3 regions of the Amycolatopsis sp. NPDC051371 genome follow, and region 1 is predicted to be linked to each of the others. Evidence: riboswitches for the same ligand, from Rfam matches in the RefSeq annotation. Region 1 holds a riboswitch; each other region holds the start of a gene.

What was found. Region 1 has a riboswitch for thiamine pyrophosphate ahead of thiC (phosphomethylpyrimidine synthase ThiC). Riboswitches for the same ligand answer to the same signal wherever they lie in the genome.
Region 2: linked by a shared signal. The riboswitch ahead of thiO (glycine oxidase ThiO) and the one ahead of thiC (phosphomethylpyrimidine synthase ThiC) in region 1 are both predicted to bind thiamine pyrophosphate.
Region 3: linked by a shared signal. The riboswitch ahead of AB0M59_RS08530 (thiamine ABC transporter substrate-binding protein) and the one ahead of thiC (phosphomethylpyrimidine synthase ThiC) in region 1 are both predicted to bind thiamine pyrophosphate.

The regions. Positions count from the first base shown of each region.
Region 1 is NZ_JBFBAG010000083.1:146-4,943, reverse strand. It holds gene AB0M59_RS51575 (glycoside hydrolase family 15 protein) at 1-517, opposite strand, end outside; gene AB0M59_RS51570 (LysE family translocator) at 676-1,269, shown strand; gene AB0M59_RS51565 (trypsin-like peptidase domain-containing protein) at 1,350-2,261, shown strand; TPP riboswitch at 2,310-2,434, shown strand; gene thiC (phosphomethylpyrimidine synthase ThiC) at 2,428-4,074, shown strand; gene thiD (bifunctional hydroxymethylpyrimidine kinase/phosphomethylpyrimidine kinase) at 4,071-4,798, shown strand, end outside.
Region 2 is NZ_JBFBAG010000079.1:1,596-6,393, reverse strand. It holds gene AB0M59_RS50895 (hypothetical protein) at 1-38, shown strand, start outside; gene thiE (thiamine phosphate synthase) at 99-764, opposite strand; TPP riboswitch at 796-901, shown strand; gene thiO (glycine oxidase ThiO) at 896-1,972, shown strand; gene thiS (sulfur carrier protein ThiS) at 1,972-2,172, shown strand; gene AB0M59_RS50875 (thiazole synthase) at 2,175-2,933, shown strand; gene AB0M59_RS50870 (MarR family transcriptional regulator) at 3,031-3,459, shown strand; gene AB0M59_RS50865 (ion transporter) at 3,456-4,262, opposite strand; gene thiD (bifunctional hydroxymethylpyrimidine kinase/phosphomethylpyrimidine kinase) at 4,322-4,798, opposite strand, start outside.
Region 3 is NZ_JBFBAG010000005.1:34,581-39,378, reverse strand. It holds gene AB0M59_RS08530 (thiamine ABC transporter substrate-binding protein) at 29-1,078, opposite strand; TPP riboswitch at 1,100-1,208, opposite strand; gene AB0M59_RS08525 (4a-hydroxytetrahydrobiopterin dehydratase) at 1,241-1,525, shown strand; gene AB0M59_RS08520 (hypothetical protein) at 1,968-2,435, opposite strand; gene AB0M59_RS08515 (ArsR family transcriptional regulator) at 2,435-3,022, opposite strand; gene ychF (redox-regulated ATPase YchF) at 3,079-4,161, opposite strand; gene AB0M59_RS08505 (AlkA N-terminal domain-containing protein) at 4,264-4,798, shown strand, end outside.

The DNA.
Region 1 (4,798 bases):
CGGCCGAGTCGTCGGAGCCGTCGTTGGTGAGGTCCGGGTCGGCGACCGCGTAGAGCTGGTACGGGCGCCCGGTGAGCGACTGGAAGTCGACGTCCACCAGCACCGTCGTGGCGGCCGGGTCGGTGACGTAGGTCTTGCGCAGGCGCCAGCGGTGCTGGTCGTCGGTGATGGTCTGCTCGTAAACCAAACTGTCGTCGTCGGTCCGCCGGACCTGCTGGGACTTCGCCGAGTAGTCGGTGACGGCGAAGCTGCGGCCGTCCGTGACGACGAAGTTCATCGACCGGACGCTCGGCGTCGACAGGTCCGGGTAGTAGACCTCGGACATCTGGCCGCCCTGGAGGGTGAACCAGACGTTGCTGGAGCGGTCGTGAGCCGTGCCGAAGCCGGTCTTGTTCGCGGGCAGCCAGCTGGGATGGGCGCCCGGGGCGCCGGGAGCCTCTCCCCGGGCCGCCGCGATCCCCGGGATCAGGCCGGTGACCAGCAGCCCGGCGAGGGCGCCGAACATGAGTTTGCGCATATCAACCCCACAGAAAGTCGCTTCTGCACCGTTACAGAAGCGCCTGGAAGTGTCTCGCCGATTCTTCACCGGCGCATGGTCCGATCCGGTGAACCACCGACCGTCACTGGTCCGGTAATCCGCTTGCCCACCGTGTCCGGCGCCGCGACGATCGGGTGATGCCGAACCTGCTCGCGTTCCTCCCCGCCGCGTTCCTCATCGCGATGGTCCCCGGGCCCGCGACGGTCATGCTGATCAAGCAGGCGGCCCGCGGCTCGAAGCGCAACGCCTTCGCGACGATCGCCGGCATCGAGTTCGGCGTCGCGTTCTGGGGGCTCGCCGCGGTGTTCGGCCTGACCGCGTTGCTCGCCGCTTCCCAGACGGCGTACGACATCCTGCGCTTCGCGGGCGCGATCTTCCTGGTCTACCTGGGGATCAAGGCGCTGTTCTTCCGCGGTTCGGGTGCGGAGAAGGAGATCCGGCCCGGCGCGGGCTTCCGGTCCGGGCTCCTCACGAACATCGGCAACCCCAAGGCGGGCGTGTTCGCGCTGTCGTTCCTGCCGCAGTTCGTCCCGGCCCACGCGGGCGCCGGCGCGCTGCTGGTCTGCGTCGCGGCCTGGATCGTCGCCGACCTCGTCTGGTACTCGACGCTCGCCCTGCTCGTCACGCGGCTCGGGCAGTGGCTGCGTCGCGAGAACGTCAAGCGGTGGCTCGAGCGCACCTCGGGCGGGCTGCTGATCGGCTTCGGCGTCACCGTCGCCCTCGAGGGCTGAGTTCACCACCAGCGAACGGACTTCCGCGGCCTTCGAGCGCACACTTGTAGTACCTGCAACGGTGTAATCGAGGTGCTCCCATGGACGAGGCGATGGACGCCTACTCGCGCGCCGTCAGCACGGTCGCGAAGACCGTCACCCCGCACGTCGCCGGGGTTCAGCTCGCGCGCGGCAGCGGCTCGGCGGTCGTCTTCGCCGACGACGGCCACCTGCTCACCAACGCCCACGTCGTCACCGACCACCGGCGCGGCGTCGCGACCTTCGCGGACGGCAGCGAGGTGCCCTTCGACGTCGTCGGCGCCGATCCGCTGTCCGATCTCGCCGTGCTGCGGGCGCGCGGCGAGACGCCGTCGGCCGCTCGGCTGGGCGACGCCGACGAGCTCGTCGTCGGGCAGCTCGTCGTGGCCATCGGGAGCCCGCTCGGCTTCTCCGGCACCGTCACCGCGGGCGTCGTCAGCGCGCTCGGCCGGGCGCTCCCGGTGCGGCAGGGGCGCACCGCCCGGGTGATCGAGGACGTCATCCAGACCGACGCGGCGCTCAACCCGGGCAACTCGGGCGGCGCGCTCGCCGACTCCGCCGGCCGGGTGGTCGGCATCAACACCGCGGTCGCCGGCGTCGGGCTCGGGCTCGCGGTGCCGATCAACGCGACGACGCGGCGGATCATCGACACGCTCGTCGTCGAGGGCCGGGTGCGGCGCGCGTACCTCGGCGTCGTCGGCGTGCCCGCACCGCTGCCGGACGACGTCGCCGAGCGCACCGGGCAGAGCGCCGGCCTGCGGGTGCGCGAGGTGGTCGCGGGCGGGCCCGCCGACCGCGCCGGGCTGCGCGCCGGCGACCTCGTGCTGACCGTCGGGCGCACCCGCGTCTCCGACGCCCAAGGCATCCAGCGCCAGCTGTTCGCGGAAGTGATCGGCACCGCACTGCCGATCACCGTGCTGCGCAACGGAGCCATGGTCGACGTCTACGCGACACCGGCCGAACTCGTCGGGTGAGGTGACCTGACTTGAGTATCGCGCGCCGGCGTGGCATGGTCGGTGGCACAACACCAACGCGGGAGCTCGCGCCATGGCGGGCTGAGAGGGCGACTCGGGATCTTTCCCAGGTGTCACCGACCGCATGAACCTGACCGGGTAATGCCGGCGTAGGGAGTGAAAGTCGTTGACGACGCTCGACTCTGCTGTCCAAAAGAAGGACGTCTCCGTAACGACCGGGCCGATCACCGGCTCGCACAAGGTCTACCACCGGACCGAATCCGGATTGCGTGTTCCCGCGCGCCGGATCGACCTTTCCAACGGCGAACACTTCGACGTCTACGACACTTCGGGCCCGTACACCGACCCGGAAGCCGAGATCGACGTCCACAGTGGACTGCATCGGCTGCGCACGGGTTGGGCCGACGGGCGTGAGCACAACACCCAGCTCGGGTGGGCCAAGCAGGGCGTCATCACGCGGGAAATGGAGTACATCGCCGCCCGCGAACGGGTTTCGCCGGAGTTCGTGCGCGCGGAGGTCGCCAGTGGCCGCGCGGTGATCCCGGCCAACCGCCGCCACCCCGAGTCCGAGCCGATGATCATCGGCAAGAACTTCCTGGTGAAGATCAACGCCAACATGGGCAACTCGGCCGTCTGGTCATCGGTCGAGGAAGAGGTCGACAAGATGGTGTGGGCGACCCGCTGGGGCGCCGACACGATCATGGACCTCTCCACCGGCAAGCGGATCCACGAGACGCGCGAGTGGATCATCCGCAACTCGCCGGTCCCGGTCGGCACCGTACCGATCTACCAGGCATTGGAAAAGGTCGACGGGGAACCGGAAAAGCTGTCGTGGGAGATCTACCGCGACACGATCATCGAGCAGTGCGAGCAAGGGGTCGACTACGTCACCGTGCACGCCGGCGTGCTGCTGCGCTACATCCCGCTGACCGCGCGACGCGTCACGGGAATCGTCAGTCGCGGTGGGTCGATCATGGCCGCGTGGTGCCTCGCGCACCACCAGGAGTCCTTCCTGTACACGCATTTCGAGGAACTCTGCGAGATCCTGCGGCAGTACGACGTCACGTTCTCCCTCGGTGACGGCCTGCGCCCCGGCTCGATCGCCGACGCCAACGACCGCGCCCAGTTCGCCGAGCTGGAAACCCTCGGCGAGCTGACGCACATCGCGCGCTCGCACGACGTCCAGGTGATGATCGAAGGCCCCGGCCACGTGCCGATGCACAAGATCAAGGAGAACGTGGAGCTGGAGGAAAAGCTCTGCGGCGAGGCGCCGTTCTACACCCTCGGTCCACTCGCGACGGACATCGCGCCGGGCTACGACCACATCACGTCGGCCATCGGCGCGGCGCAGATCGGCTGGTACGGCACGGCGATGCTCTGTTACGTGACGCCGAAGGAGCACCTCGGCCTGCCGAACCGCGACGACGTCAAGACCGGCGTGATCACGTACAAGATCGCCGCGCACGCCGCGGACCTCGCCAAGGGGCACCCGTACGCGCAGGAGTGGGACGACGAGCTGTCGAAGGCACGCTTCGAGTTCCGCTGGAACGACCAGTTCAACCTGTCGCTCGACCCGGACACCGCGCGGTCGTTCCACGACGAGACGCTGCCCGTGGAAGCCGCCAAGACCGCGCACTTCTGCTCGATGTGCGGGCCGAAATTCTGCTCGATGCGGATCACGCAGGACGTCCGCAAGTACGCCGAGGAGCACGGTTTGTCCACTGTGGAGGCCATCGAGGCCGGCATGGCGGAGAAGTCTGCCGAGTTCTCGGACTCGGGGAACAAGGTCTACCTGCCCGTGGTGCAGCCGTGATTCCACGGACCGCCCTCACCATCGCCGGCTCCGACTCCGGCGGCGGTGCGGGCATCCAGGCGGACCTGCGCACGTTCTTCGCGAACGGCGTCCACGGGCTCGTCGCGCTGACGGCCGTCACGGTGCAGAACTCGTTGGGCGTGCAGGGTTTCACGGAGATCCCGGCGGACGTCGTCACCGCGCAGATCAAGGCGGTGGCGTCCGACATGGGCGTGCACGCGGCCAAGACCGGGATGCTGGCGACGGCCGAGATCATCCGCGCGGTGGCCAAGACGCTGGCCGAGCTGGGCCTGGACTTCCCGCTGGTGGTCGACCCGGTGGCGGCGTCGATGACCGGCCACGCGCTGCTGCGGGAGGACGCCCTGGAGGCGATCCGCACGGAGCTGTTCCCCCGCGCGACGCTCATCACGCCGAACCTGGACGAAGTCGGCCTGCTGACGGGGATTTCGGTTTCCGACGCTGCTTCCCAACGCGCGGCGGCCGAGGCTCTGCTGGAGTTCGGGTCTCAGTGGGTCCTCGTCAAGGGCGGCCACATGCAGGGCACATCGGACTGCGTGGACCTGCTGTCGGACGGCAGTTCGTTCATCTCGCTGAGCGGCCCGCGGTACGAGACGAACAACACCCACGGCGGCGGCGACACGATGGCGTCGGCGATCACGGCGTCGCTGGCGAAGGGCGCCTCGGTGCCGGACGCCGTGGCGGCGGGGAAGAAGTTCATCGAGCG
Region 2 (4,798 bases), on a different contig from region 1:
CAACCAGCCAGGGCGCGGCCACCACCCCGACCCCGTAAAGCCGTGAAGGCCACCTTGAGGAACTTGAAGTTCCTCAAGGTGGCCTTCACGAACTTCGGTCAGGGGAGGCGGGCCCGCAGCTCCCGCGCCGCGGCCTCGGGGTCCTCGGCCTCGGTGATCGCCCGGACCACCACGATCCGGGACGCGCCCGCCGAAAGCACCTCCGGGAGCCGCGAACCGTCGATCCCGCCGATCGCGAACCAAGGCCGCGAGACGGCCGAGGCGGAGACGGAACGCACCAGGTCCAGCCCGGGCGCCGTCCGGCCCGGCTTCGTCGGCGTCGGCCAGCACGGGCCTGTGCAGAAGTAGTCCACGCCCGGCTCCGAAGCGGCGGCCGAAGCCTGCGAAACGGAGTGCGTCGAGCGTCCGATGACCACCTCGTCGCCCAGGATGCGGCGGGCCAGCGGGACCGGGATGTCGTCCTGGCCCAGGTGGAGCACGTCCGCGCCGACCGCCAGCGCCACGTCCGCGCGGTCGTTCACCGACAGCAGCGCCCCGTGCCGCTCGCACGCCTCGGCCAGCACCTCCAGCGCCGCGATCTCGGCGCCGGCCTCCAGCGAAGAGCCACCCGTCTTGTCGCGCAGCTGGATGATGTCGACGCCGCCGGCCAAGGCCGCGTCGGCGAACGCGGCCAGGTCGCCGCGGGCCGTGCGGGCGTCCGTGCACAGGTACAGGCGCGCGGCGTCGAGGCGGGCGCGGATCTTGTCACCGGAGAGGGCGGGCATAGCGGCGACCGTACCCCGCGAGCTAGGGTGGACGAGTCCGCACGGGAGCCCGAAGCACGGGCTGAGAGGGAGCTGCCGCTCCGACCGTGGAACCTGATCCGGGTCATGCCGGCGCAGGGAGCGTGATTCCCATGACGAACACCCTGGCCGTCGTCGGCGGCGGCGTGATCGGCCTGTCCGTGGCCTGGCGTGCCGCCCAAGCCGGCCACGCCGTCACCCTCTACGACCCCGAACCCGCCCGCGGCGGCGCGTCCTGGCTGGCCGGCGGCATGCTCGCCCCGGTCACCGAGGCGTGGCCGGGCGAGGAGGACGTCCTCACCCTCGGCGAAGCTTCTTTAAGACGCTGGCCCGGCTTCGCCAGCGACCTCACCCAAGAGGGCGTCGACCCCGGCCTGGCCGGGCACGGGACGCTCGTCGTCGCCTTCGACCGCGCCGACGCCAGTCACCTCGACATCCTCGCCGGTCACCTGCACTCGATCGGCCGCGCGGCCGAACGCCTCACCGGCCGGGAGACCAAGCGGCTCGAACCCGGTGTCGGGTCCGTCCGAAGTGGACTCCACGTGCCCGGCGACCTCGCTGTGGACAACCGGAAACTGCTCCACGCCCTCTACTCGGCCTGCCAGAAACGAGACGTCCGGTTCGTCCGCGAGCGCGTCGAACGCATCCCGGACGCCGACGCCGTCGTGCTCGCCGCCGGCGCCTGGACCGGCCGGCTGCACCCGCAGCTCGCCGACGCCGTCCGCCCGCTCAAGGGCGAGATCCTCCGGCTCAAGCCCCGCCGCGGCTGCCTGCCACCGCCGACACGCACCGTGCGCGCCGTCGTCGAGGGCCGGCCGATCTACCTCGTCCCGCGCGGCGACCAGGAGCTCGTTCTCGGCGCGACGCAGTACGAAGCGGGCTTCGACCGGGCCGTCACCGCGCGCGGCGTCCGCGAGCTGATCGAGGGCGCCGAGCGCGTCTTCCCCGCGATCACCGAGTACGAGCTCGTCGAGACCGCCGCGGGCCTGCGGGCCGGCAGCCGGGACGTGCTGCCCTACATCGGCGTACTGGACGACGGCGTCTTCGCCGCCACCGGGCACCACCGCAACGGCCTGTTGATGGCCCCCGTGACCGCGGACGCCGTGGTCGCCTGGCTCGAGAGCGAGAAGCCGCCCGAAGGCGTCGAAGCGGCTTCGCCCGCCCGCCTGCACCAGAAGGAGCACGTGTGATGGAGATCAAGCTCAACGGAACGTGGACGGAGTTCCCGGACGGCGCGACCGTCGCCGACGTCCTCGACGCATCCGGCTGGCAGCGGCCCGGCATCGCCGTCGCGGTCGACGGCGTCGTCGTCCGCCGGAGCGACTGGCCTGCCACGGCCGTGCCCAAGGGCGCGGGCGTCGACGTGCTCACCGCGGTCCAGGGAGGCTGAAAATGGACGAAGAACCGCTGGTCATCGGCGCCTTCAAGGCCCAGTCGCGGCTGATCATCGGCACCGGCGGCGCGGCGAACCTCGCCGTGCTCGAACGTGCGCTGGTCGCGTCCGGCACCGAGCTGACCACCGTCGCCATGCGCCGCGCCGACGCCGAAGGCGGCTCCGGTGTCCTGGAACTGCTGAGCAGGCTCGGCATCGAGCTGCTGCCGAACACCGCGGGCTGCCGCACGGCCGCCGAAGCCGTCCTCACCGCGCAGCTCGCGCGCGAGGCCCTCGGTACCGATCTGATCAAGCTCGAGGTGCACGCCGACGACCGGACGCTGCTCCCGGACCCGATCGAAACCCTCGACGCCGCCGAACGGCTGGCCGCCGACGGGTTCACCGTGTTCGCCTACACGAACGACGACCCGGTGCTCGCACTGCGCCTGGAGGAGGCCGGTTGCGCCGCCGTGATGCCGCTGGGCGCGCCGATCGGCACCGGCCTCGGCATCCGGAATCCGCACAACATCGAGCTGATCGTTTCGCGGGCGGGCGTGCCGGTGATCCTGGACGCCGGAATCGGCACGGCGTCCGACGCGACGCTGGCGATGGAGCTCGGCTGCGACGCCGTCCTGCTGTCCACCGCCGTCACCCGGGCGACGGACCCCGAACGGATGGCCGCGGCGATGCGTTCGGCCGTCGTCGCCGGTCACCTGGCCCGAAGCGCGGGGCGCGTGCCGCAGCGGTTCTGGGCGCAAGCGTCGAGTCCACCCCGGTGAACCGGGGTGCCTTAACGCCGAACGTGCACCGGGAACCCGTAAGGTTGACGGAACTTTCCGGCGCACCCGCGCACGCGTGAGGCAGAAGGAGCCAGCCGTGACCAGCACATCGGTCCAGGACGTCTCGGGCAGGTTGTACCTCGCCGTCGGCAGGCTGTCCCGGTCACTGCGGCAGGCCGGGGTGCCGGGCCCGGGCCACGGCGCCATCTCGGCGCTCGCGACGCTCGTGCACGCGGGCCAGTTGCGGCTCGGCGACCTCGCGGCCAAGGAAGGCGTCGCCGCGGCGACCATGTCGCGGATCATCGCGTCCCTGGTCGAGGCGGGGTACGTCAGCCGCGAGTCCGACCCGGTCGACCGCCGGGCGTGGCTGGCGAAGGCGACGGAGGAGGGCGAGCGGCTCGTCTCGGGCGTCCGGTCGACCCGGGTGCAGGAGCTGAACCGGCGTCTCGACCGCTTGACGCCCGAGCACCGCGAAGCCCTGACGGCGGCGATCCCGGCGCTCGAGGCCCTGATCTCGGACGACTAAGCGGCTTGCTCCCGCCGCAGCTCGGCGAGTTCGGCGCGGACCGCGCGCAGCTCGTCGAGGATCTCCTGGTTCGCGGCCGCCTGGGTTTCGGCTTGCTTCGCCTCTTCCTCGCGGATGTCCTGGCGCAGCTCGTCCTCCATGCCGCTGACGACCACGGCGATGAAGAGGTTCAGCACGGCGAAGCTCGACACCAGGATGTAGACGACGAAGAAGATCCAGGCCATCGGCGCCTGGACCATGATCTCCTTCGCGATGTCGGGCCACGCTTCGCCGGTCATGACCTGGAACAGGGTGAACAGCGAGGTGCCGAGGTCGCCGAAGTTCTCCGGCGAGATGACGCCGAACAGCTTGGTCGCCATCACGCCGGCGACGAAGATGATCAGCGCGAGCAGCGCGGCGATCGACGCCATGCCGGGGATCGCCGCGAGCAGCCCGGAGACGACTTTGCGCATCGACGGCACGACCGAGATCAGCCGCAGGACGCGCAGCACGCGCAGCGACCGCAGGACGGCGAACGGCCCGGTCGCCGGGATCACCGCGATGCCGACGACCAGCAGGTCGAAGACGTTCCAGTTGTCGCGGAAGAACGCGCCGCGGTAGGCGTAGAACTTCGCCAGCAGTTCGGCGACGAAGATGCTCAGCGCGATGTGGTCGAGGGTGTGCAGGAGCGTCCCGTAGCCGTCGATCAGCGACGTCGACGTCTCCATCCCGAGCGTGATCGCGTTGAACACGATCACGGCGATGATGAAGTTCTGGAAGCGGCGGTCCTCGAGGACCTTCGCCACCCGCTCGCGTCCGGTCAAGGCCGCCCCCTGCTGAGTTCAAGGATCAGTAAACGCAGGGATGGTAACCGGACGGGTACTCAGCGCTCCTCGGGTGCCAGCCGCCAGAAGGCGGAGACCGGGCCGACCTTGGCCCCCATCGGGTAAGCGTGCTCGACCGCGTGCGAGACGAACCACTTGCCGTACCGCGCCGCTTCGACCACGGACATGCCCTTGGCCAGGCCCGCCGTCAACGCCGACGCCATCGTGTCGCCCGCGCCGTGCGTGTGCGGCGTCGGGTATCGCTCGCCCGGCAGCTCCACGAACGTCGAGCCGTCGAACAGCAGGTCCACGCACTCGGGGTCGGACTGCAGGTGCCCGCTCTTGACCAGCACGTAGCGAGGGCCCATCCGCTGGAGCACCACGGCCGCGGTGTGCATGCCTTCGCGGTCCTTCACGGTCATCCCGGTGAGCAGCCGGACCTCGTCCAGGTTCGGCGTCAGCACCGTCGCGCGCGGGAGCAGCTCGTCGCGCAGAGCGTGCAGGCCGGCGTCGTCGAACAGCGGGTGGCCGTGCAT
Region 3 (4,798 bases), on a different contig from region 1:
CCCCCGGCCCGGGGCGGAGGCCCGGATGTCACTGCACGAGCGTGCGCCATTCGCCGATCCACTTCTCGCGTCCGGCCTGGACCTGGTCCGCCGTCAGCGCCTGCGGCTTCTGCGGCAGCGGCGCGACCTGCGCCCAGCCGGCCGGCAGGTCGACGCCCTGGCGCGCCGGGTAGACGTACATGTTCGCCGCGACGGTCGCCTGGAACTGCTGGGAGAGCAGGAAGTCGACGACCTTGCGCGCGCTCTCGGTCTGCTTGCCGCCGGCCAGCACGCCCGCGTACTCGACCTGCCGGTAGCAGGTGTCGAGCAGCGCCTTGGTGCGCGGCTTGCCGTCGTCGCCGACCTCGGCGGCCGGCGACGAGGCGTACGAGACGACGATCGGCCGCGGCCCCTTGCCGGACGAGCCGGAGAAGTCCTTGGTGTAGGCCTCTTCCCAGCCGCTGACCACCTTGAGCCCGTTGGCCTTCAGCTTCGTCCAGTAGTCCTTCCAGCCGGCCTCGCCGTACTTCGCGATGGTGCCGAGGAGGAACGCGAGTCCGGGCGACGCGGTCGCCGGGTCCTCGGCGACCAGCAGGTCCTTGTACTTGGGGTCGGCGAGGTCGTCGTACGAAGCCGGCGCGGGGATGCCCTTCGACGTGAAGTAGTTCGTGTCGACGTTCACGCAGACGTCGCCGACGTCGACCGCGGACAGCCGGTGCTCGGGGTCGACGGCGTAACGCTGCGGCCCGCGATCCGCCTCCGGGCTGGTGTAGGGCTCGAAGACGCCTTCTTTGAGCGCGCGCGAAGCGAAGGTCGAGTCGACGCCGTACGCGACGTCGCCGATCGGGTTCGCCTTCGTCAGCACGAGCTTGTTGGTCAGCGAACCGGCGTCGCCCTGCTTGAGCACGGAAACCTTGATGCCCGACTGCTTCTGGAACGCGTCGAGCACCTCCTGCGGCGCGAGGAAGGAGTCGTGCGTCACGAGGGTGACGGTGGGCGTCTGCTGCGTGCCACCGTCACCGTCCGACAGCGAGCACCCAGCGGCGACGACGCTGACGGCGGCGATGGCCGTCGCGGCGCGCACAGCCCTGCTTTTCATCTACCCTCCTGCACTTCACCGGACGAGGAGGGAAAGCCCTCCCTTCGCCGGCATGATCCGGTCAGGTGCGAACGGTCGCGGGTGACCCCGCCTCTCAGCCCGGCTCGACCGGACTCCCGTGGCAACCGTGCAGCGTAGTCCAGGACGCAGGACGATGGAGACATGACGGAAATCTTGAGCGACTCCGCGGCGGACGAAAGGCTCACGCCGGGCTGGACCCGGTCCGGGACGGTGATCTCCCGCGAGGTGGAGCTGGCGAGCTTCCCGCAGGCGATCGAGGTGGTGGACCGCGTCGCGGTACTGGCCGAAGCCGCCGACCACCACCCGGACATCGACATCCGCTGGCGCACGCTGACGTTCCGCCTCAGCACGCACTCGGCGGGCGGGTTGACGGCGAAGGACTTTTCACTGGCTTCGCAGATCGACTCGGTGATCAGCGCTCTGTGATCCCGGTTACGCTGAGTGCACTTTTTCCTGGTTCCGACGTCTCTCGGTAAACGACTTTGCTGGGAGAGACGGTTATGACGCAGGCGATCGTGGTCGGCACAGCGGCATTCGCGACGATGGTGGCAGCGGCCGGCGGTGTGCTCTGGTTCACGATCCGGGGCCGTCGTCACTCGGACGGCTGAGCGCCGGTGGTGAGTTCGATCACAGCAGCTAACAAAGGGCATGATCAGCGCGCTGAGCAGGGCGGAAGCATCGGTTTTCGGCCCTAGGACACGCCATGAACAGCACCGCCGCCCTCACCCCCGCCCAGCGCGCCTGGATCAACGCCCTCGCCACCGCCGTGGTGCTGATCACGATCGCCCTCATGGGCCTGCTCGGCTGATCCGCGGGAGGCCGCCGGCTGCCTGGCTTTCGGGTCAAGCCGGCCGGACTTCCCCGGCGATCAGTAGCGCGGCATGTTCGGAATGGCCTTTTCGGCCACTTCGATGAGCGCCAGCACCTTCGGCACATCGGCCGCCACGTCCTCGGCAGTCACCGGAGGAGCCTCCGTGGATCGGTAGGCGACTTCGTTGCGACGGGCCCGCATCCGGTTGAAGGGCCGCAAAATCGGCCCCAGCGGCGGATCCAGCTGAGCGAGGACCGCCTCGTAGACGGTCACGTGGCCACCTCGGCTCGTCACCCGCAGGCCCTGGTTCTGCAAGACGGCCGCCAACGCCCGGCGTGCGCTGTCGTAGGCCAGCGTGTAGGCGCCTTCCGGGTCCGTGTCCTGCAGCTGCCGCGCCGAAGCGAGGTGGGTACGGGCCCTGACCAGCTCGGCCTCGGCAGCTTCCCGCGACGCCGGAACGTGCTCGATGGCGCCGCGCGCGATGAAGGCGTCGATCCGTTCGCGCCCCTGGTTCCACTGCGGCATCAGGACTCCTGGTCGAGGTTCAGCCGGGCCAGCGGACGTTCACGAACGCTGGTGAGGAAGGGATCCGCGCTGTCCGCCGCCCACGACCCGGGCGAGATCCGGTGCACGTTGACCTCGCGGCCCAGCCGTCGCGACACACCCTCGGCCAGGTCGAAGAGCTCGTCCGGATCGGGCGAACCGACGACGAGGACGTCGACGTCGCCGGGGGGCGGCCCCGGCTCGCCGCTGTAGCGCGCGGCCCAGGACCCGTAGACGTAGGCCTCGCTCACGCCCGCCAGCCCGGACAGGGCCTCGGTGAGCAGCGACATCGGCCCGAACGTGACCGCGATGACGTCACTCAGCGGACGGTAGAGCGGAGTGTCGGTCCGGGCTTTGACGAGCCGGCTCCGGCCCACCCGCCGGTCTTCCAGGATGCCGCCGCCGACCAGCCGCTCGACTTCGCGCAGCACGGCCGTGGGCGTGACGCCGCAGGCCTCGGCGAGTTCGGTGATGCTGTACTCGCGATCCGGGTGCAGCAGGACCAGCGCGAGCAGCTCACCCTGCATGCGCGATCGCAGCAGGGGCAGCAGGCTCGGCGACGGTTTCATTGGACGCAGTATATCCTGCGCCCAATGAAAGTAACAACCAGTAGCGAACGCCTGCCTCAGACGTTGAAGCGGAACTCCACCACGTCACCGTCGGCCATGGTGTAGTCCTTGCCCTCCATGCGGACCTTGCCCGCCGCCCGGGCCGCCGCCATCGAGCCCGCCGCCATCAGGTCGTCGTACGAGACGATTTCCGCCTTGATGAAGCCGCGCTCGAAGTCCGTGTGGATCACGCCCGCCGCCTGCGGTGCCGTCGCGCCCTTGGGGATCGTCCAGGCGCGGGACTCCTTCGGGCCCGCCGTCAGGTACGTCTGCAGCCCCAGCGTGTGGAAACCCGCGCGGGCCAGCGAGTACAGCCCCGGCTCCGGCTGGCCGACCGACTCCAGCAGCTCGCGGACCGACTCCTCGTCGTCCAGCTCCAGCAGCTCTTGCTCGACCTTCGCGTCGAGGAACACCGCGTCCGCCGGCGCGACCAGCTTGGTCAGCTCCTCGCGGCGGGCGTCGTCGGTCAGGATCGCCTCGTCGGCGTTGAAGACGTACAGAAACGGCTTCGTGGTGAGGAGGCTGTGCTCGCGAAGCAGCTCGAGGTCGACGTCCTTCTGCGCGGAGAAGAGCGTGCGGCCGCTGTCGAGGATCTCCTTCGCCTTCTGCGCGGCCTCGAGCGCGGGCTTTGCTTCCTTCTTGGTCCGCGCTTCCTTTTCCAGGCGCCAGACAGCCTTCTCGAGAGTCTGCAGGTCGGCCAGGATCAGCTCCGTGTTGATCGTCTCGATGTCGCTCATCGGGTCGATCCGGCCGTCGACGTGGATCACGTCCGGGTCGTCGAACACTCGGATGACCTGGCAGATCGCGTTGGCCTCACGGATGTTCGCCAGGAACTTGTTGCCCAGCCCGGCGCCCTCGGACGCGCCCTTCACAATGCCCGCGATGTCCACAAAGGACACCACAGCCGGCACGATCTTCTCCGACTTGTGCAGCTCGGCCAGCTTGTCCAGCCGGGGGTCCGGCAGCGGCACGACGCCGACGTTCGGCTCGATCGTCGCGAACGGGTAGTTCGCCGCGAGCACGTTGTTGCGGGTCAGCGCGTTGAACAGGGTGGACTTGCCGACGTTGGGCAGGCCGACGATACCGAGGGTGAGGCTCACGACCCCGCAGTCTACGTGCCGTACCCGGCCGCGGCCCACGCGCCCAACGCCGCGTCGGATTTCCGCCAGCGACGGCGCTGACCTGCTGGCATGCTCGGATTCATGGCCACCGAAACGCTCGCACTCTGGCGCGACGCCGAGCGCTGCTACCGCGTCGTCACCGCCCGCGACCCGCGCTTCGACGGCCAGTTCATCATGGCGGTGCGCACCACCGGCATCTACTGCCGGCCGTCCTGCCCGGCGTCGACGCCGAAGGTGCAGAACGTCCGCTTCTTCCCGACGTCGGCGGCCGCGCAGTCCAACGGCTTCCGCGCCTGCCGCCGCTGCCTGCCCGACGCCGTGCCGGGCTCGCCGGACTGGAACGTGCGCGCCGACCTCGCCGCGCGGGCGATGCGCCTGATCTCCGACGGGACAGTGGAGCGCGAAGGGGTCCCGGGCCTCGCGCGACGGCTCGGCTACTCGGAACGTCAGCTCGGCCGGGTGCTGACCGCCGAGCTCGGCGCGGGCCCGCTCGCGCTGGCCCGGGCGCACCGCGCGCACTCGGCCCGGCTGCTCATCGAGATGTCGGGGCTGCCGCTGACGGACGTCGCGTTCGCCGCGGGCTTCTCCAGCGTCCGGCAGTTCAACGAGACGATCC